4 regions of the Ruminococcus sp. AF20-12LB genome follow, and region 1 is predicted to be linked to each of the others. Evidence: riboswitches for the same ligand, from Rfam matches in the RefSeq annotation. Region 1 holds a riboswitch; each other region holds the start of a gene.
The links. Region 1 has a riboswitch for cyclic di-GMP ahead of DWX61_RS09260 (ABC transporter substrate-binding protein). Riboswitches for the same ligand answer to the same signal wherever they lie in the genome.
Positions count from the first base shown of each region.

Region 2: another riboswitch for cyclic di-GMP. It lies ahead of DWX61_RS16280 (response regulator); the one in region 1 lies ahead of DWX61_RS09260 (ABC transporter substrate-binding protein).
Region 3: another riboswitch for cyclic di-GMP. It lies ahead of DWX61_RS06740 (hybrid sensor histidine kinase/response regulator); the one in region 1 lies ahead of DWX61_RS09260 (ABC transporter substrate-binding protein).
Region 4: another riboswitch for cyclic di-GMP. It lies ahead of DWX61_RS12160 (primosomal protein N'); the one in region 1 lies ahead of DWX61_RS09260 (ABC transporter substrate-binding protein).

Region 1 covers NZ_QUGH01000006.1:35,759-41,139, forward strand. Annotated here, with positions in the region: gene DWX61_RS09255 (ATP-binding protein) at 1-38, opposite strand, end outside; gene DWX61_RS09260 (ABC transporter substrate-binding protein) at 185-2,029, opposite strand; cyclic di-GMP riboswitch class I at 2,130-2,205, opposite strand; gene DWX61_RS18945 (hypothetical protein) at 2,350-2,514, opposite strand; partial or broken gene DWX61_RS09265 (IS200/IS605 family transposase) at 2,723-2,797, shown strand; gene DWX61_RS09270 (RNA-guided endonuclease TnpB family protein) at 2,806-3,903, shown strand; gene DWX61_RS09275 (MATE family efflux transporter) at 3,885-4,502, opposite strand; gene DWX61_RS09280 (response regulator) at 4,450-5,181, opposite strand; gene DWX61_RS09285 (ATP-binding protein) at 5,174-5,381, opposite strand, start outside.
Region 2 covers NZ_QUGH01000016.1:28,003-33,383, forward strand. Annotated here, with positions in the region: gene DWX61_RS16270 (serine hydrolase) at 40-1,506, shown strand; gene DWX61_RS16275 (RidA family protein) at 1,601-1,972, shown strand; cyclic di-GMP riboswitch class I at 2,173-2,248, shown strand; gene DWX61_RS16280 (response regulator) at 2,355-2,546, shown strand; gene DWX61_RS16285 (Hpt domain-containing protein) at 2,594-2,953, shown strand; gene DWX61_RS16290 (response regulator) at 3,033-4,532, shown strand; gene DWX61_RS16295 (ABC transporter substrate-binding protein) at 4,567-5,381, shown strand, end outside.
Region 3 covers NZ_QUGH01000004.1:133,875-139,255, reverse strand. Annotated here, with positions in the region: gene DWX61_RS06740 (hybrid sensor histidine kinase/response regulator) at 415-3,621, opposite strand; cyclic di-GMP riboswitch class I at 3,854-3,944, opposite strand; gene DWX61_RS06735 (IS110 family RNA-guided transposase) at 4,520-5,381, opposite strand, start outside.
Region 4 covers NZ_QUGH01000009.1:82,441-87,821, reverse strand. Annotated here, with positions in the region: gene DWX61_RS12180 (HU family DNA-binding protein) at 290-703, shown strand; gene DWX61_RS12175 (hypothetical protein) at 700-903, shown strand; gene DWX61_RS12170 (hypothetical protein) at 903-2,003, shown strand; gene DWX61_RS12165 (helix-turn-helix domain-containing protein) at 2,104-2,322, opposite strand; cyclic di-GMP riboswitch class I at 2,436-2,516, shown strand; gene DWX61_RS12160 (primosomal protein N') at 2,706-3,335, shown strand; gene DWX61_RS12155 (hypothetical protein) at 3,597-4,196, shown strand; gene DWX61_RS18795 (hypothetical protein) at 4,216-4,791, shown strand; gene DWX61_RS12150 (hypothetical protein) at 4,891-5,381, shown strand, end outside.

The DNA.
Region 1 (5,381 bases):
TCATAGGTCTGCTGTATCTGTTCAACAACAGCTCCCATACTGCTTTTTCCGTTTTCGCTGATATACTTCTTAGACTTACTTATCAGATACTTGATACAACCTAAGCTTAAAAGAATAATAAGTAGTATAAGCAACAGCCTTGTTATTTTTTTTCTTTTATTTACCGTTTGTTCTATCTCCACTTTTACTGTTCAACCTCTATATAGTCTTCCGGTGCTGACGGCTGCTGTCCTTTTGACATTGCTTCGATCCATGCACTTGATAATGTTGTCTCTTTAAGCTGCTCAATCTCACATTTCGAATTTATTTTTTTCAATACAGACATTGTGGTGTCTGTAAGAAGAATAGAGTATTCCTTTTCTTTGTCTATTTTCTTATCGTTAACTGTTAAGTCCTTTAACGAAAATCCACTTTCCTCTTGATTGACGATCATTTTCATACCGGATGCAATTGGTAATTCGTATTTATTGGTTACGTAAAAATTCTCATCCGCATCGGCGAGATAATTTTCCACGAGTTCACAAACCTGTTTACCATTGATTTTTGCAACATATAATGCTGTATCTGAACTCTTCGCTGTCATCATGCCAACCCGGCTGCTGGTGCATTCTCCTTTGTACATAGAGGAAGTGAAATAATAATATGGTGCCAGCGCCAGCTGTGCATCATTTTCTTCTCTGATCGTAGTTAAAATGGAAGATGCTGCATCACGGCCATTTCTATCGTTCAGTGAAATGGAATATTCATTTTCAAAATTCACCGTTGCTTTTTCTTCTGGATCTTTACGATTTATTGCACTGCGAAAAGTATCATAAGCCTGTGTTTCATCCATTTCTCCTGACAGTAATCCGTGAACAGCCTCAAGACTTGCATCAAATGATTTTTGAGCGGAATACCGGATATAAACAGCATTATTATTAATTTCCTCTTCCAGTCCAGGCACATCCTGCATCATGGTTGGAACATCTGTATTCAATGAAATAACACCGCTTCCATCCGCAATCAGCTTTTGCCCCTCTTCTGAAATCATACAATCCAGCACATCCAGTGCAGTATCCAGTTTCTCCCGGTCTTTTTCCAGGTTTTTGTTAAATGCAATGTTTAAGGACGGAGTCATGTACACATAGGATTCATCCGATGTCTGTGAAAAGTAAGGAATACGGATCAGATCCGCATCCATCTGTTTCTGCAGCTGCTGCATAACCGTCGGATGTCCATGAAACATTGCTGATTTTCCCTCGACAAACATCTGGGTTCCTGTATTGATGTCAATATTGATATCTTCTTTACCAAAGTGCGAGTCCTTAAGAAACTGACTGGTTTCTGAAAAAATACGTTTCCATAATGTATCATCAAACTTTACTTCATCCGCTGCAGTCTCTGCACCGTTTCGCCATTCAATACCATCCAGGCTTGTAAACTCACCGATTGCCGCTGCCTGGATGATTTCATTATTAGACCAGTCTTCACCAATATCCATGGAATACGGTTTTATGCCATTATCATAAAACTGCTGACAGGCCTGTACATATTCCTCATAATTTTCTGGAATCTTTACGCCATACTGATCAAACAGTGTTTTGTTGGCAATGATCGTCTGCGGAATACCACAGATTGGCAGCCACTGGATTTCATCCTCCGCATTCTTATAATATTGCACCGCATAAGAATAGTACTTGGAAACAACATCATAAGAAGCAAAATCCATAAGATAAGGCTGTAAGTCCTGTGCATCTGTTCCAGAGAATCGACGTACTGTTATGATATCCGGTAATTCATCATGTTCTTTAAAATAACTGTATAAATCAGTATCATTGTTACCAATAATAAATTCAATATCCTGATCTGGGAACTGTTCATGGATATAGGGTGCAATATTTTTCATCAAACGATTTTCCCATAGATAAACGGTAAGATGATCATCATTTTTAGATACCTCTTTCTTTGACTGTCCACATCCAGACAAGACAGCAGTTGCTACAAGTACACCTGACACCACTGCTGTCAGACAACTTTTTACCTTTTTCATACTTTTATTTTCCTTATTCTTTCCTGATAAAATCATTATTGTTACGTCTATGAAATAACATCGTTAAAAAAGCACTGTCAGACAGACAGTGCACCTCATTTCATGCAACTGGCTGCCATTTTACAGGCCCTGTAGCTTTGCGTCCCAGACTTTCATCTGGTTTGCCGATTTCCTTATTATAGCTTTAATCTTATGCCCAAAATTGATTTTATTATACTTTAACGTTCAATTATACACAAGAAAAATTTACCGTTTTAGCACCCGAAAAACAAAAAAGAACAGCCGATACATATACTCGAACTGTTCTTCTACTTTTGAAGTCAATGAAGCATTGACATTACTGTTTCCTGCCCATTTGTATTCAGATCATTCCATATCCTTAAAACTTCCTCCCGCTCTTCTGTCAGATCTTCCATATACTTCTGATACTCTTCATTACCTTTTCCTTGCTGATAACTGATCCAACTTTCATCTGTCAATTTCATTTCATTCTGCATTTTTAACAAATGTAGCAAGAATTCTCCCACCTCTTCAGGTGGTGAGATGAATTGCACATCTGGGCATATCTGCTCAAAAAATCCCTATAGTACAAAAGAAACACTTGTTCTCCATCCCCTGATGTAGTATACTAAAAAAGAACAATTAGTTCATAAATACATATCAGTCGATAAAAGAAAATGAATGATAAATATAATGGAATTAGACAATAATTCCCATTCAGTATTTCTACTATACTATCACCTGGTGATGGTTATAAAATACAGAAGGTGAGAAGAATGAACCGCGCCGTAAAAATAAGGATCTATCCAAATAAAGAGCAGAAAGTCCAGATAGAGAAAACAATCGGCTGCAGCCGCTTTATCTATAACCAGATGCTCGCGGACAAGATCAGCTATTACCAGAAAGAAAAAAAGATGCTCCGGAACACACCGGCCGGATATAAGAAGGAATATCCCTGGCTGAAGGAGGTAGACTCCCTTGCCCTGGCGAATGTGCAGCTGCATCTGGAAAGTGCGTTCCGGAAGTTCTTCCGGGAACCATCCTGCGGATTTCCACGTTATAAATCAAAGAAGCATACAAGAAATTCGTATACGACCAATGCAGTAAACGGGAATATCCTTTTGCAGGATAGCCATCTGAAGCTTCCGAAGATGGCTGCCATAAAGATAAAACTCCACCGGCAGATTCCGTCAGACTGGAAGCTGAGATCCGTAACTGTGAGCCGTGAGCCATCCGGGAAATATTTTGCAAGTCTTTTGTTCTGCTGTGAGAACCAAACCGTGGAAAAAAGACCGGCAGAGAGATTTCTTGGGATCGATTTTGCCATGCAGGGAATGTGTGTATTTTCTACAGGAGAAAGAGCTGGGTATCCTATGTTTTACAGAAAAGCAGAGAAAAAACTTGCAAGGGAACAGAGAAAGCTCTCCCACTGTGAAAAAGGAAGCCGGAACTATCAGAAACAGAAGAAACGGGTAGCTTTATGTCATGAAAAGATAAAGAACCAGAGAAAAGATTTCCAGCATAAGCTCAGCAGGGAGCTTGCTGAAAGATATGATGCAGTATGCGTGGAAGATCTGAACCTGAAGGGAATGTCCGGAGGCCTGCATCTTGGGAAAGGCGTGCAGGATAACGGGTACGGGCAGTTTCTGTCCATGCTTGGATACAAGCTGGAAGAGCGCGGAAAACATCTTATAAAAGTAGACCGTTATTTTGCATCCAGCAAGATCTGCAGTGTATGCGGACATAAGAAAAAGGAACTAGCATTGTCGGATAGAATGTATGTCTGTGAATGTGGAAACAGGATGGACCGGGATGTGAATGCAGCAGTCAACATCCGGGAAGAAGGAAAAAGGATCTATAAAGAATGTGCCTGACGGCACAAGAAAAAAATCCGTAACCGGATAAACATAAAAAACAAAACCGCAGGACACGCGGGGATAGCCTGTTTTAGCTTTGCCCTAAAGGGCAATCGAGCAGGAAGCCCCCACTTCAAAATCGTAAGATTTAAGTGGTGGGAGCATGTCACTTTGATATGAAAAATGAGCAGTAATACTGCTGATGCTACCTGTCCAATTACAGTTGCGTAGGCTGCGCCTTTCACTCCCATTTCCGGGCAAGGTCCAATACCGTAGATCATGATCGGATCAAGGATGATATTTACAACCGCTCCAACCACCTGACCAATTGTGGAATAAAGAGAACGGCCTGTTGCCTGGAGTAACTTTTCAAATAGAGAAAAGAAAATAATACCAAAAGAAATTACGCAACATATCCTCAGATAGCTGACCCCCATCTCAAGTACTTCTGTATCTACTGTCTGCGATGAAATATATGCTTTCACCCCAAAGATACCAAACAATAAGCAAACCGCATAAATGATCACTCCCAGAAACAGACTGCTTCCGTCAGCCCCTCCGACTTCATAAAGAAGAGTTCGTTTCCTGCTCAGGTTTCTCGATTCTGAGCATGCGATATCCGATTCCTATGTGTGTCTGGATATATTGTACACCGTTTTTTTCAGGCTCCAGTTTTTTCCGCAGTGTTGCCATAAAGACCCTGAGAGAAGCAACATCGTTTTCCGAGCAGCGTCCCCATATCTGCTGAGTAATATATGTATGTGTCAATACTTTTCCAATATTACGGGATAAAAGGCAGAGCAGCTTATACTCAATGGGCGTCAGATGCAGTTCTCTATCCTTCAGGAATGTGCAGCCAGCCGTGTAATCTATCTTTAATCCACCATTTTCAAAAACAGATGTTTCCGGCTGTTTTCCTGCCTGCGTTATGGCAAGCCGCCTTTGACTGACACGGATACGCGCAAGTAATTCTTCTACTGAAAATGGTTTTGTGATATAATCATCTGCACCCGCATCCAGTGCCTCTATTTTGTCCATATCTTCACTTCTGGCACTGATCACGATAATAGGCATATTCGACCAGGTACGGATTTTCTTTATTACCTCTACTCCTTCCATATCAGGAAGACCAAGATCCAGAAGAACGATATCCGGATTATGTGATGAAGCCTCCAGAATGGCTGAAGCCCCATTTTCTGCAGCCAGATATTTATAGTCATGTGTTTTTAATGTGGTAACGATCAGGTTCCGTATGGGTCTGTCATCCTCAACCACCAGAATTAATGTCTTATTCATTTAATGTCACCTCGCTTAATGGTAAAGTAAAAGTAAAATTACATCCATGCGGAGCATGATCCGAAAGAACCAGGGTTCCATCGTGAGCTTCTATGATAGAGCGGCAAAGTGCCAGGCCAAGCCCCAGACTCCGTTGGCTGTCTGCAACGGTTGTTTTTCCTGTATAAAACATCTCAAAAATATGTGGCTTCATTTCATCC
Region 2 (5,381 bases), on a different contig from region 1:
AACTGTAAAACAGGATCATAAGAAAAGTGAAAGAAGTATATGAGACGAAAAAAAATATATAAAGTATTGGCATTTTGTCTGAGCACAGTGATGCTCGCACAGCCGGTTTTTGCGACAACAGTGCAGCAGACGGCACAGGGAAGCCTTGGTTCTGTTACGGAGGAGTCCCAGATACTTCCAATTCCCGGTGAAAGCGGGAAATATATTCTGAAAAGCAATGGCTTTTACTGCCTGAATGAAGATGGAACCAAAGAAAATACTCCGGCAGTGTATTATTTTGATCATTTTGAGATCGACGGAACGGTTTTTGATGGATATTATTATCACGACGAAAGCGGTAAGTTTACAGCGGGAAACTCGCATATGGTCCAGATCACCGATCTGAAGGCGCCGGCAAAAGACGGCAGCGGTGCGGAAGTTTCTTTTGACGGCTGTTATATGGTAAACAATCTGGGAAAACTCAGCGCCTCTCCACAGGTACGTTATATGGATAATCTGGTGGTGGACAAAACAACGTACAACGGGCTGTATTATTTTGATGAATATGGAAAAATGGTTACGGATCCGGGTATCCATTATCTGGAAATGAATGCTGCAGGACAGATGTTTGACGGATATTATTATTTTGGCGGAGAAAACGGCGTTCTGCTCCAGGAAGAGGGAGAGACTCCGGAGGGATTTTCCGTTGATGCATCCGGAAAAGTCGAGACTAAAGATCTGGGAATGGATGGCCTTGAGAAACGGCTTGCGGATCTTCTTGGAACCTATGAGGGTACATGGAGCGTTTATGTAAAGGATCTGACCAGTGGTCAGGAGTTTGAACAGAACAGCCAGTCGCTGTACTCAGCCAGTCTGATCAAAGTGTTTGTCATGGCCCAGACCTATGCCAACATGGATACAGTCCTTCAGAGCGAAGCGGCAAAAATGAAAAAAGATGTTACAGATCCGTCCGTATCCACAAAGGTCAATGATCTTCTCTGGAATATGATCACAGTCAGTGACAATGAATCCTTTAATGAGCTGGTACGTCTGCAGACAGCATCGGGTGTTTTTAAGGACGGAGCGCAGGCTGTAAATGGATTTCTTGCGGAACAGAAATTTGCAGATACTTCCGTTCAGCACATCTTAAGCCCGTCCTCTTCAAAGGACGTCGGCCTCGGCGGCAGGAACACCACTTCCGTAAAAGACTGCGCAGAGCTTCTTTTCCGGATCTATAAAGGAGAATGTGTATCGAAAGAAGCTTCGGAGGCTATGCGTAATCTGCTTCTGAACCAGCAGGTTACTACTAAGATCCCCAGCGGGATATCTGCGTCCGTGGAAATTGCAAATAAGACTGGAGAAACGGATACGGACCAGCATGATATCGCCATTGTATATGGAGAAAAGACTACATATATCCTCTGTGTGATGTCAGAAGACTGTAAACCTGGGGACGCAGTTTCGCATATCCGGGATATTTCCGGTATTGTTTATAATTATCTGAATATGGACCTTGACCAGGGGTGATCTGTGAGTTAGAATAAAAAACAGCTGAGTAAGATCCTGATGGATATTTCCGACAGAGAAGTATCCGAAATGTTCATGAAAGGAGAATTCTATTATGAAGACAGTACATACAGACAAAGCACCTGCAGCAATCGGACCATACTCCCAGGCTATCATCCATGGAGATACGCTTTACACATCCGGTCAGATCCCGGTGAATCCGGCAACTGGAGAGGTAGTTGGAACAACCATCGAGGAGCAGGCTGACCGTGTTATGAAGAATCTCGGAGCAGTTCTGGAAGCTGCCGGTTCCAGCTATGAGAATGCAGTCAAGACAGTATGCTTCCTTGCAGATATGAACGATTTTGCGGCATTTAATGAAGTATATGCCAAATATTTCGTAAACAAACCTGCACGTTCCTGTGTTGCAGTCAAGACACTGCCAAAGAACGTTCTCTGCGAGGTAGAAGTGATCGCAGCAATCTGATGATTTGATAAAAAATCCCTGTTGTCTGATTTCAGTCAGACAGCGGGGATTTTTTTCGTGGGGATAAAGTATTTTTCTCTGTTCTGGAGTGCACTCCTTTTTTGTTTTCAGGTGTTGAAACGGTAATATTTTTCTTGTGTACAGTAGAGCGCTATAGTATAATAAGACCAGTTTTTTGGTATACGTGTAAAAGCTATAATAAGGATGATCGGCAAACCAGATGAAAATCTGGGACGCAAAGCTACAGGGCCTGTAAAATGGCAGCCAGTTGCATGAAATGACGTGCACTGTCTGTGAGACGGTGCTTTTTTATGGTGTTATTCGGTTATGAACAAGCAGCGAAGCGGATTGCGAATATCCGCTGTGATCGAAAGTCATTCTTATGGACATTATGATGCCGGTAATGAATGGTTATGAAGTTGCAAAGACAATACCGATCATTGCAATGACAGCAAATGCATTCACGGAGGACAGAATAAGAGCAAAAAAAGCAGGGATGGATGAACATATTGTTAAGCCTGTTGATCTGGGATTACTGATAAAAGTAATTCATAAATTGGTGGAATGTAATTGATGTAGCAATGATAAATAAGCAGTGAAACATAATAGGAGGACAAAATTATGACAATACAGGAATGCTATGAAGCTATCGGAGGAAATTATGAAGATGTTTTAGGACGCCTTCGAAGCGAAGCACTGATTCGGAAATTTACATTAAAGTTCCTTGAGGATCAGAGTTACCCGCAGTTAAAACTGGCATTGAAGAATAGAAATTATGAAGATGCTTTCCGCAGTGCACACACATTGAAAGGGGTTTGTCAGAATCTTTCTTTTGACCGTCTGTATGAGGTTAGTAATGAGTTAACAGAACTTTTGAGAGATAGAACCGGAGCGCAGCCGGGGATATCGGAGGCAATGGAAAAAGTAACAGAAGTATATGAAATGATGATTGAAGAAATAAAGAAGGGACTGTCGAATTAAGTGATGCGACACGACTTTCTGTTTTTGACCGGGTGTCCGGAATATCATAAAACCCACATGGATAAAGGAAATAAAAAATATGGATAAAAGACAAAAGATCCTGATCGTAGACGATTCAGAATTTAACAGGGATATGTTGAAGGAGATTCTCAGAGAAACTTATAATTACCTGGAAGCTGAAAATGGAAATCAGGCAATTCAGATTATGGGAGAAAATCCGGGAATCGATCTGATGCTTTTAGATATCAATATGCCACAGATGAATGGTTTTGAAGTTCTGAAATGGATGAACCAAAGTCGGTGTATAGATGAAACTCCGGTAATCATGATATCTTCTGAAGATGCTGTTGATACGATGCGTAAGGCATATGAGCTGGGAATCACGGATTATATCACACGACCGTTTGATTCTGTGATTGTAAAGAAAAGAGTTCAGAATACCCTTGGACTCTATATGAAGCAAAAGCATCTGATCAATGTGGTTTATGATCAGGTTTACGAAAAAGAAGAAAATAATAATATTATGATCCGGATTCTGAGTAATGTATTGGGATCACGTAACAGTGAGAGCAGAGAACACATCCTGCATATTAAAACAGCAACGGAAATGATGCTGAGACAACTGGTAAAAATAACAGATGCTTATCCTATGACAGAGGCAGATATTTCTTTGATCACAACAGCATCTTCTCTTCATGATATTGGTAAGATCCGTATTTCGGAAGAAATTCTGAACAAACCCGGCAGACTTACCGATGAAGAATTCAAGATTATGAAAACTCATAGTGAGCTTGGTGCAGATATGATCCGGGATATGCATTTCCCAAAAGACAATTCATTGGTACGTGCTTCATGGGAAATCTGCAGATGGCATCATGAAAGATGGGATGGAAAAGGCTATCCGGATGGCCTGAAAGGAGAAGAAATACCAATCTCCGCACAGGTGGTGTCGATTGTCGATGTTTATGACGCACTTACAAGTGAAAGATGTTATAAGAAAGCATTTGATCATGACACAGCGATTCAAATGATCCTGGATGGGCAATGTGGACAATTTAACCCCATCCTCCTTATGTGTCTGAAAGAACTGAGTCTTCAGCTTTCAAAAATGATTGATAAAGAGATGGATGATACTAGCTATTACCATGAAGTACAGAGACTTTCAAATGAGATACTCAGCGACAGATCTTTACCGAATCATAATTATTCACAGAATGTTGTCAGGGTCATGAAGGAAAAACTCGATTTCTTCAAATCGAACAGTGGCATGAATTCAATTGAGTACAATACAATTTCAGGTCAGCTGACTATATTAAACGGAAAGCAGCAGATATTATGTCAGAGAAATAATCCGAATTTCAATCTGTTCAAAGAATTCGGAGTAAATGAAGAAGATGTTCATCATATTCAGGCTTTATTACATCAGACATCTGTACAAAATAAAGAAATCTCTGTGCAGATAAAAGCAACGGTGGAGAATGTCCGCCAAATGTATAAACTGAAGTTGCATACATTGTGGTCGCCTTTAAAGAAGGATGGATATATCGGGGTCGTTGGATATTTTAATATTGTAAAATAGAAAAATGCAAAGGAGGCTCAGAAGGAGGATCCCAATGAAAAAGAAAAAATGGAACAAAGTTTTGCCGGTGTTCCTGGTGATGGTGGCAGTTATATCACTTTTGTCAGGCTGTGGCGGGAAGAGCGCGGAAAAAGAAGATGCAGATACGATCACGGTGTATTTGTGGAGCACAAACCTGTATGAAAAATATGCACCATATATCCAGGAACAGCTCCCGGATATCAATGTTGAATTTGTAGTAGGGAATAATGATCTGGATTTCTACAAGTTCCTTAAGGAAAACGATGGATTGCCGGATATTATAACCTGCTGTCGTTTTTCACTGCATGATGCAAATCCTCTGAAAGACAGTTTGATGGATCTTTCCACAACAAATGCGGCAGGGGCTGTCTATGATACATACCTCAGCAATTTTATGAATGAGGATGGAAGCGTAAACTGGCTTCCCGTGTGTGCGGATGCACATGGTTTTGTAGTGAACAAAGACCTTTTTGAAAAATATGATATCCCTCTTCCGACAGATTACGAAAGCTTTGTCTCTGCCTGCCAGGAATTTGACAAAGCGGGGATTTGCGGGTTTACGGCAGATTATTATTATGATTATACCTGTATGGAGATGTTGCAGGGGCTGTCTGCATCAGAGTTGTCTTCTGTGGCCGGACGTAAGTGGCGTACTACCTACAGTGGCCCGGATAATACAGAGAGAGAAGGTCTGGACAGTTCCGTCTGGCCGGGGGCTTTTGAACGTATGAAACAGTTCATCCAGGATACAGGGCTTAGCCAGGATGATCTGAACATGACTTATGATGATATAGTTGAGATGTATCAAAGTAACAGGCTTGCCATGTA
Region 3 (5,381 bases), on a different contig from region 1:
CTGTATTTTTTTATTGCAAGGAGTATTTGAGGATTTATACAGCATCACCTGATCTGAAAAGCTGTTAAGCAATTTTCTTTTTCTCCCAGTCAATCTACTATCCTGCATATGTCAGAAAACATTGCAGTGCCACCCAAATTTGCATCGTTTTGGAATTTACAGCTTACGACTTCTATATAAGGAACATGGTATGTTTCAGGGGAATTAATTGATTTGATCAAAGTGCAGTGTTTTATGATATTTGGCATACTTCCTGAATATGCAATTTTCCATCTTTTACTGTATATTGGCGCTTGTAACTGCTATTTCTGGAATCATACGAAGTACTCACTGTAAATCCTTCATTCTGATTCAAAATTTTCTGTCTGTTTGCTCTGTTCCTAGTAATATACTTTGTGATCACATGAAAATCAGTTACAGCCAGCTTTCCAGAACATCATTCAGCTTATTCATATCCAGCGGTTTCGCGATATGTCCATTCATGCCTGTATTTTTGGCCAGCTGTACATCTTCTGCAAAAGCATTGGCAGTCATGGCAACAATAGGCAGTTTTCCCTTTTCACCCGGAAGGCTCCTGATTGCTGCAGTTGCCTCATAACCATTCATGACAGGCATTTGGATATCCATAAAAACAAGATCATACAATCCTTCCGGAGAAGCTTCCACTTTTTCAACTGCAATTTTCCCATTTTCTGCCGTTTCCACTTTTGCACCTGTCATCTGCAAAATTTCACCAGCAATTTCTCTGTTCAACTCATTATCCTCAACCAGCAGAATCCTTTTTCCCGTGTAGTCTGATTCTGACAGCTTCTCCAGATAATTTCTTGCTGTTTTTTCTTTTCTTCCTGAAGTAAACTGCCGCAGTGTTGCCGTCAGCCTGGAACGGAACAGCGGTTTTGCAATAAAAGCATCTACACCTGCAGCCTTTGCTTCTTCTTCAATTTCGCTGAATTCATAGGATGTCAGTACAATGATGGGGAGCTCTTTTCCTATCCGTTTCCGGATCTGTCTGGCAGTTTCTATACCATCCATCTCCGGCATCTTCCAGTCTAAAATAACAGCAAAGTAATCATCTTTCAACTCATGCCGTGCATAACAGCGCTCAACTGCTTCCCTGCCAGAGAGAACCCATTCACCCATAATACCGATTTCCTTTAATGTTGCAACTGTACTTTCACAGCATGTCCTATCATCATCCACAACCAGGACCGGCAGATTCATCAGATCTCTGTCCTGTTCTTTTTCTTTTTCCTGAAGCTCCAGATAAATTGTTACTGTGATTTTAGTTCCCTTGTGCAAGGTACTGTCCACTTTAATAGTGCCATTCATCAGGTTCACAATATTTCTGCTGATTGCCATTCCCAGACCAGTTCCCTGGACTCTGGTTGTCCGGTGGTCATCCGCGCGGCTGAACGGCTCAAACATGATTTTCTGGAATTCCGGTGACATACCGATCCCATTATCCTCAATCGTAAATTCATAGCATCCAAGTTCTGAAAATCCATTTGGCTTTTCCTCTATGGAAAAAATAATATTCCCGCCATCCGGTGTATACTTGATCGCATTACTCATCAGATTCACAAATACCTGCTGAATCCTCAAGCTGTCACCACAGACAGCCTCATGTTCAATATGATTGATGTGTATATCAAAATTATGTTTATGTTCATCAAGCACCGGTTTCGTAAGTGTAATAAGATTATCTACCAGCTCTGACAGATTGAAATCTTCCTGTGCCAGTGTCATTTTTCCACTTTCAATGCGTGCCATATCCAATACTTCATTGATCAGCCCCAGCAGATGGCGGCTTGATTCTGTGATCTTGCCGAGGCATTCAATGACTCTGTCCTGGCTCTCAACATTTGCTCCTGCGATTGCTGTCAGACCCACAATCGCATTCATTGGTGTCCGGATATCATGGGACATATTGGAAAGGAATTCTGTTTTCGCACGATTTGCATTTTCTGCGGACCGGTAAGCCTCTTTCAGTGCCTGACGGGATTCAATCTCTGCTTTCTTCTCCTGTGTCACATCCATGGATGCCAGCAATACCTTTTCCAGCTTTCCATTCTTCCATTCCAAGGGAATATAAGAAGCGATTTTATAAGTCTTTTCATCCAGGCTGCAATACTCAAACTTATAAATATCATTTTCACTTTTCAGTTTTTTCCGAATATTATCCGGGGCTATCAGGATATCTATAGCTTCCAATGGTTCCAGTGTCTTATATTTTTCAAGAACCTGCATCTGAAAATCATGATAAAATCCCAGAGGTTTATATATCATCTGTCCATTCAGATTGTAGAATTCATATCTGTCATTTTCCAGATCACAGACAACAAAGCGGTCAACCAGACGCACTATGCTCTGGATCAGCTGCTCCATGGAAGCATTATCTGCTGCCATCTGCAGATGCCGTGCGCTCTCTACCTTTGTCTCTGTGATATCACGCAGAAAGATCATGGCATATTCTGAATCCTCTATTTCGCCACGTATGACCACATTGCGGACCCATCGTTCTTCTCCATTCAGAGTGATACGGCACTCTAAAGCCAATTCGGTTTCCAGCCCCTTCAGCCTTTCTGCAATATAACCACGGTCGTAAAAAGAGGATACCGCCTTCTTATCTGTCTCCACAACATAGGAATCCACAAAATGCCGGATCAATTCATCCCACGTATGACTCTGTTCAAAGACGGTCATCAGGGACGGTTCAACCTTAAAGGTATCAAAAGTATTCGCTTCCAGATTCACATAATACTCGCACAAATCTGCTTTCGTAAAAGCCCGGTGGAAAGCAGCAGATTTTTGTGCCTGCATGATTTCTTTTTTCTCCCCATCAATGTTAATAAAAATCCCGGCAATCCTGCTGGCAGAACCATCCAGACGGCGTATTACTTCTGCCGATGCCCGAAACCACTGGTATTGATTATCCTTCATTCTCATACGATACTCTACCTGGTATTTTATCTGGTTCGTCTTATCCTTAATTGCCGCCTGAAGCTGCACCATTACTCTTTCTTTATCCTGTGGATGCAGAAGATCTGACCAGGATTCCAGTTTATTCGGAAAGTCCAGGGTGTCATGATAGCCAAGCATTTTTCGAAATTCATGACTCCAGTTTGCATTCACAATCTCACTGTTTTCGTCACAGTCAAAATACCAGAAGCCGGAACAGATAGCCTCATTGAGCAGTGCCAAATTTATATGATCCCAGTTGACCTGTACGGACATAACCCAGATCTGTCTGCCCGCCTCATCTGTCGCATCCTCTTTACAAAGCCGTACATTATTCACTGTACCGTCTGCTGCAAGGATCTGTGCTTCCCCTGTTCCGTGAAGCTGCAAAAAACGGTCTCGCTCCAGTATATCTTCCTCGTCATAAAAGAAGTTTCTCAATGAGCCTTTTGTCTGTTCCATGAAAGTATCGAATGTATATCCTGTACTATGCAACAGCAGATTATCCACAGACAAAATAGACAGGTTTTGGTCATAAGATCCTGTCATTATACCTACCCCGCCATTATTTTCCAGTGTTTTCTGTACGGCCTGTGACATGGCCTGTGTCTGCCCCGTTACAGTCTCACCTAAGGAATATATTTTGTCTTCATAATTTTTCATTTTATAAAAGTCCTCTCTCCGTCTTATGCCTTCTTCATCCTGCTTTTATCTGTATACAGAAAACCTGTCCCTGCTAGTTTTGTTACCCATTTTTGCATACAAAAAGGACATCTGCCAAAATCTGCCAGTGTCCCTACTATATTCTTTAAAATCACACATCTATATAGTATAAAAGGTATCGGAATCTCTTCTGTTCAAACATCTTTTCCATATATTATGATGATATGGAAACAGTGGCAACCGGCTGACATGGTCAAGCTTTCTGACTTTAGTCCCTTCTGGCTTTGCGACCCTGCCTTTCAACAGGTTTGCCTTTAAAATAATTTTCATTTTTTCCAAAAATAAAATACCATGTGGTTTTTCTTACGTCAATAATATTTTGGTGGAAAATTTACATATATTTTAACCGAATCAAGTAACTCCCCTGTGGAGGTTGCGAAAAGCAATAAGCAGTGGGTGAGAACCTCTCTATTCTTTTTAGTGCATGTTCAACAAAAATCCTTGATTTTACTGACTTTGCTGAACAGTTAATAAGTTACATATATCTCCAAAATAGAGTTTTCTGGATATGAAGTGACTTCATGGAGTCCATTTCTGATGATTTTAGGTACAAGAAATAAAACGTCTTTATTTCTTCTTATGAAGGCCTTCCTGTTTCCTAAATCCACCTACAGTAACTAACCTCTCATGTCTACCAGGATCACCATCCTCTGACGGATCCTAAATCCCTTCGTTCTGCTTATCCATAGTTGGGTGCTGCTCATGCTCCTTTAGCAGGGTCGTTGCCCTATAGAAAATGTCAATGCAGCTACTGGCTCTACTTTGTCTTATATATTTTGCATTCCTGTTTCACAGCACCATTGATGGCGGACGCTTTCCTGTTTACAGTACTTTTTGCTCAGGCAGCTATTATGTCGCTTTTTCGGTGGATATCTGACATCATTTTAAATCTGTCATACTCCACACCTTTCGTTAATACCGCATAAAACACTCGGATCAACTTACAGCTGACGGCAACCATTGCCTGCCTTCGTTTCAGCGGATTCTTTACACGGGTTACATAGTAATCATAGATTTCACGGAACTCCTTGTTCCTTGCAAGCAGCGGTACCCTTACCTGATACAGGATCTTTCTGAGTTTCCTTCTCCCGCGTTTGCTGATCCTCGTCCTTCCTTTATGCTTTCCTGAACTGTTTTCTACCAGTTCCAGTCCTGCATACTTCTGGATCTGTTTCGGTGAATCAAAGCGTCTGATATCACCTACCTCAGCTATGAATCCTGCTATTGTGATGCTCCCTACTCCTTTAATGGCGAGTAACTTCTCCACATGTGGTACTTTTAGGATCATTTCCTCAAGTACTTTATTGACGGATTCTAACTGCGAAGTCCATAAGCGATGCTCTTCAAGCAGCATATATAATTCACTTTTTGTTCCAATCCCTCCGTCAAGTCCAACACTGTTGTGCGCAGCTTCAACCAGGGTCTTTGCCCTATCTTCAGTAACTCCTCTGCCACGCATCTTTTTATCATGCCAGATCTTTCGGATCCCATTTACTCCAAGCGCGATCACATCTTTTGGCAATGGTGCTTTTTCAAGCACTGCCAGGCCGCTTATTGCATCAAATCGTGTGTATAATCCCAGATATTCCGGGAAATGTATTGCAAGCCATCTCTGGATCCTGTTTGCAGATATGTTGTGCTGCTTCATGATCCTGTCACGGCTGTATACCAGGTCTCTTATTTCGGCATAAATGCCTTCT
Region 4 (5,381 bases), on a different contig from region 1:
TCCGAAGGGTAAATTTAAAAGGTAATAAAAAAGGTAATAAATTCAAAAACAGAATAAATATTCAGGAGGAAATCCGCATATTGTGATAAGAGTATTGGCATAAGCTCATGAACGTAGACAATCTATAGTTCATGGGCTTATTTTAGTGCTTTTATCAAAGAAACCATGAAACAAACTTAAATCCTGGATAAAAATTCGGTTAAACGCAAAATAAAGCATTTTAAGAATATAGCATCTATAATAGCACAAGATAAGAAGTTCGTAAACAAAAATTAAGGAGGAAATGACAATGAACAAAACAATATATGAAGCAGAGTTTACCAAGATGGTACATGACAAAATGAGAGAAGCTAATAGATTTAAAGAATATGCGAGAATACCCAAAAATAGGATAGGTGGAGATTACTGGAATACATACTGGACAATCCGTTATATGCTTCGCACAATAGAGGACATTTTGGCTAATGGGGATAAATTGTCATTAAATGGATTTTTCACTGTAGCACCTAAACTTTATAAAGAAAGAACAGTACGTTCGGGGATGGAAAGAACAGGAAAAAATGTGTATGAGATTCCAGAAAGATATAAGGCAAAGTTTAAATCTGGTACTGTGTTAAATCGTGCTTGCGAAGCGTATGGAGATTACCTCAAAGAAGAAGCAAATAATCAAGATGATGAATACGAAGAAGGAGAAGAAGAATGAGATGTAAAGATTGTAAATATGTAAAATGTTACGCTGTTAATAAGAGAATGTATTATTGTGACCATGAAAATAGAAAAGATTTCATAGGTAAGCTGGATGAAGATGTTCTACCAGAAACAAGTCCAAAGTGGTGTCCAATGACTGACAGGACAACTACTGCTGTTGAAAATATTACTGATGGGAAAGGATTAGAGAAATAATGGAATTAAACAATACAGAAATGAAAATGCAATATATTCTTAATGAGAATAAAAATCTGGCAGAGATACCACTAACAGATATGATACCTGTAGAATATCCAATTAAATATAAATTAATCAGTGCGTTTGAAGTATTTGTAAGAATACCGCAGACAGAAAACTATTGGATTTCTAATTACGGAAGATGCGTAAATAACCACAGAAACCCAAATAAGAATAAATTTTATGAGCACAAACAGGGGCAATGCCATTATACTGTTTATGAGATAGAACGAATAGAAGAAAAAGTTAGAGGGAAAAAGACTGGGAAAACGATAATTGAAACTTGGAAGAGAGAAACTAGCCCTGAAGAATTAGTAGCAAGAAGTTTTCTGAAACCGTATAAATTCAGACATAAGATATGGCATAAAAGTGGTGACTTTACAAATAACTGGTATAAGGATCTGATTTATGTTTCCGAATCTGATTTTAGAAATCTGAAAGCAGGTAAGATTACATGGCAGGAATTAGGCTATGAGCAGGAATATATTGAGTATGTCAACAATGCCAAAAGTCAAGCTATGTCTGCATATGGGTCAATTTCCAGTCGATGTAAAGGAGAAGATAACAGTAGCAGTGCACACAAGTGTTATGATGATGTTGAAATGTGTCAAGAATGGAAAGATGATCCGCAGTTATTTGTCAAAAGATACTTGGAATTATATTATGAAGTACCAGGCGAATCAATGGCTGTAGACAAGGATTTATTTGGTAATGGTAGTAAGGTGTATTCTCCAGAGACAATTTGTATTCTGCCACAAGGATTAAATACATTGCTTGCTAACAGCAAAAAGCATTATAAGGATGGAGAAACCCCAGATAATGTACTTCCTCTTGGTGTAAGATATAATGGTAAAGTCAATAAATATTACGGACAGATTACTTATTTTGGCACAGAAGATATAATTGATTTACCATATCGGAACACAATAGATGAAGCTTTTGCAGATTATAAGAAGTTCAAGGAATGTGATATTGCAGTCACAGTGTCGAAATATAGAGACAAAATACCAGAATACATATATGAGAAACTGCTTACGGTGCGAGTAGAGCCATATTGAGATAATTATAGGCATATCAGGGAAAATAATCCTTGGTATGCCTATTTTTTTACATTTTCATAGCGAGGAAATAGAATTTATGTCGTATAGAATATAAGGATTATAATGGCTGATCGTCATCGGATGGGACATATACACAAATATCCTGTATCTGACAATTAAGGATACGGCATAAATCATTAACAGTACGCATGGAAATATCCTTATTGTGTTTTAGACGGTGCATGGTACTATGTGATAGGTGATGTTTATTTGTCAGTGTATACCAATTTTCATTTGAATTCTTGAGCGTTTCCCAGAAGGGAGAGTAATCAATCATTAGTTATCCTTCTTTTTTCTTGATAGAATAACCATAAAATATCTTTTTACTCTTGAATATCTTCGCAATGACGAATATAATGGAGCATATAAGAAATTGTGAAAAAAGTGTGAAATAGAATACGGCAAACCCAGAGAAATCTGGCGGCGCAAAACTATAGGGTCTAAGCAGATGTATGACAGCCAGTTGCAATTTGGATGATTAAGGCATTGCTTTACGATGGAGCAGTGTTTTTTTATATTGGGGAGGGATTTATATGCTTATAACTACAGGGTACAATTTTGAGGGGTATGATATTGTTGAATAGATAGTTATTGCAATTATAAGTGACATTTATAATACTAGGGAGTATATGTATACTATTCCATATTTGAGGTAATCTTATGATGAGAATAAAATGTCCGCATTGCGGAAGAAAAGAATCAATGCAAGATAAATCAGGGTATTATAGATGCCCGTATTGTGGTAAAAACATTGATTATAACGGTAATCCTATTATTGAACCAACAGCATATGAGCAAAGAGTAATGATATGTCCTTCTTGTGGATTTATTGCTCTTAGTGATGGATATGATCCTGATAATCCACAAATGAAATGCCGAAAATGCGGAAGGGATATGGTTAATACAAAAATGACAGGCTATACTTATGGCGAAGCGTGTGTAGCTTGCCGTCAAAAAGAAATAGACCAAAAACTTCGTGAATCATTTGTTACTAATAATCCTGATTTTAATTCTGAAAAATACAATGAGAATATACAAGATGAAAAAGAAAAAGAATTAAATCGAATGATCGAAACAGGAAAAACTATCGAGCAAGAAAAGGTGGAATACGATCAAAAACAACAAGAAATTGCGTCAAACAGAAATATCCCAAAATGTCCTACATGTGGAAGTACTAATATAGAGAAAATATCAACTGCATCTAAAATTACTGGTGGATTTTTATTTGGAATATTTAGCAATAACATAAGAAAAACATTTCACTGTAAAAACTGCGGATACAAATGGTAGATTTGATCCAATTGTCTACGATTTTCAATACTCATTGTTGAATATATGCGCCAATATGATTTTTCATATTCGGTAGAAGAATTATTTACTTAATCAGAAAAAAGTTCCTGTTGTTGTTTTAACTCTAACATTTTTCTTTTAATTTTTATATATTCTTCTTTAGGTTTATGATGTTTTGAAATTGGATATACTAACCAGTCAAACATAGATTTGCATTTTTTATTTTAAACACCTACTTTCTATTTGGAGGTTGAAACAAAAATGATGGAAAAGAATAAAAAATTAAAATGTTCTAAATGCGGGAAAAAAGGATTATATTTTAATGAAGAAGACAATATTTATTGGTGTGTGATGTGTGGAGCGAATACAAACTCTGACGGTACTCCATATATAGCACCTCCACGACAATATTACATTTGTCCTAGATGTGGTAAGGGTTGGAACTATGCAGAAAATAATCAACATATCTGTAAGAACTGTCATTATGAACCTATGATTAAAACTGAGTTTTCAGATGAAGATTATGAAAATGCAAGTACTTCATCTCCAAAAGCATTTAGACAATTTAAAATAAATTTACGTGAAAAATATACAATCAACAGTGACGTATTCGATTCTGATTTATATAATACATTAATAGCAGAAGAATATAAAGCATCTAAAAAACTTAAAAAAATGGAAAAAGAAAAACGAAAGAATTTTGAAGCTAATAAAAACAAACTTCATTGCCCTACATGTAATTCTACAAACATTAGAAAAATTCCTACAGGTAAAAAGATAAGTGGAGGATTGATGTTTGGTTTATTTAGTAATAATGTCAGAAAAACTTTTGAATGCTTAAATTGTGGGTACAAGTGGTAATTACAAAAGGAGTGATATTATGGATATAAAAGATAGATGTCCACATTGTAAAAATAGAAAGACATTAAGCTGGACAGAAATATATGGAGAAAATGTAATGAGGTGTAGTTACTGCGGACATATGTACAATTCCAATGGAACGGAGCATTTTTTACCACAAGTATTTTATTATATGTGTCCTAAATGTGGAAATGATGAAACTTATTCAGTTAACGAAACTCCAATATGTAAAAATTGTGGATGTGAACATTTAATAAATACGAATTTTACATTAGATGAATATATGAAAATTGGAACAGGAGATAAAAATAAATTTCGTGAATTTAAAACTCATTTACGAGAAAGGTATGTCGTTGATAGTCCAGAATTTGATTCCAAATTATATCAAGAAGTTTTAGACAGAGAATTTAAATCATTTATGTTAAGTTCTTCATCTAATTCTCAAGATTATGAAGAACCAAAAGTTAGATGTCCGAAATGTGGCTCAACTTCAATTGGATCTACCACAAGAGGATATTCTTTATTTACTGGCTTTTTAGGTTCAGGAACGCCTATGAATGTATGCCAAAAATGCGGTTATAAATGGAAACCGTAAATATGATAATTATAATTTCAAAATCCTAAATATAAATCAAGTATGCAAATAGATTGAACAGATTACCCTTTTTATTATAAGTAGAAGAGGATAAATGAGATGATTAATGCAAATACAAAAATAAAGAAAATTTCTGATATAGAACAAAAAACAATAACTCAGAAATACTTTAAATTATGGTATGAAGAATATAAAGATTTTGTAAATGTTAAAGATTTACCAGATATAAAAATAGAGCCATTTATAGATACTGAAAGTCCACGATGTTATATAGATCCTAAAAAGTATAAAATTGTACATGCGAATCAGTTAAACTATTATGTTTTGGGAGAAAAATCAACAAAATCAATAGCATTTCATGAATTTACACATGTGTATGACCATTACTTATTAAAGAAAAACAGTATAGTAGATAAGGAAAATTATGCGTTGATATATCATGAATATCATGCAACAATACTTGAAATGATGTGTGCATTACAATTTAGAAATATTACGGAAAATCCAGAAATAAATATTTATACATCTAAAGTATATCTGGAAAGGGAACATAAAAATTTAAAGCAGTACTTACTGGATGAAAAAAAGAA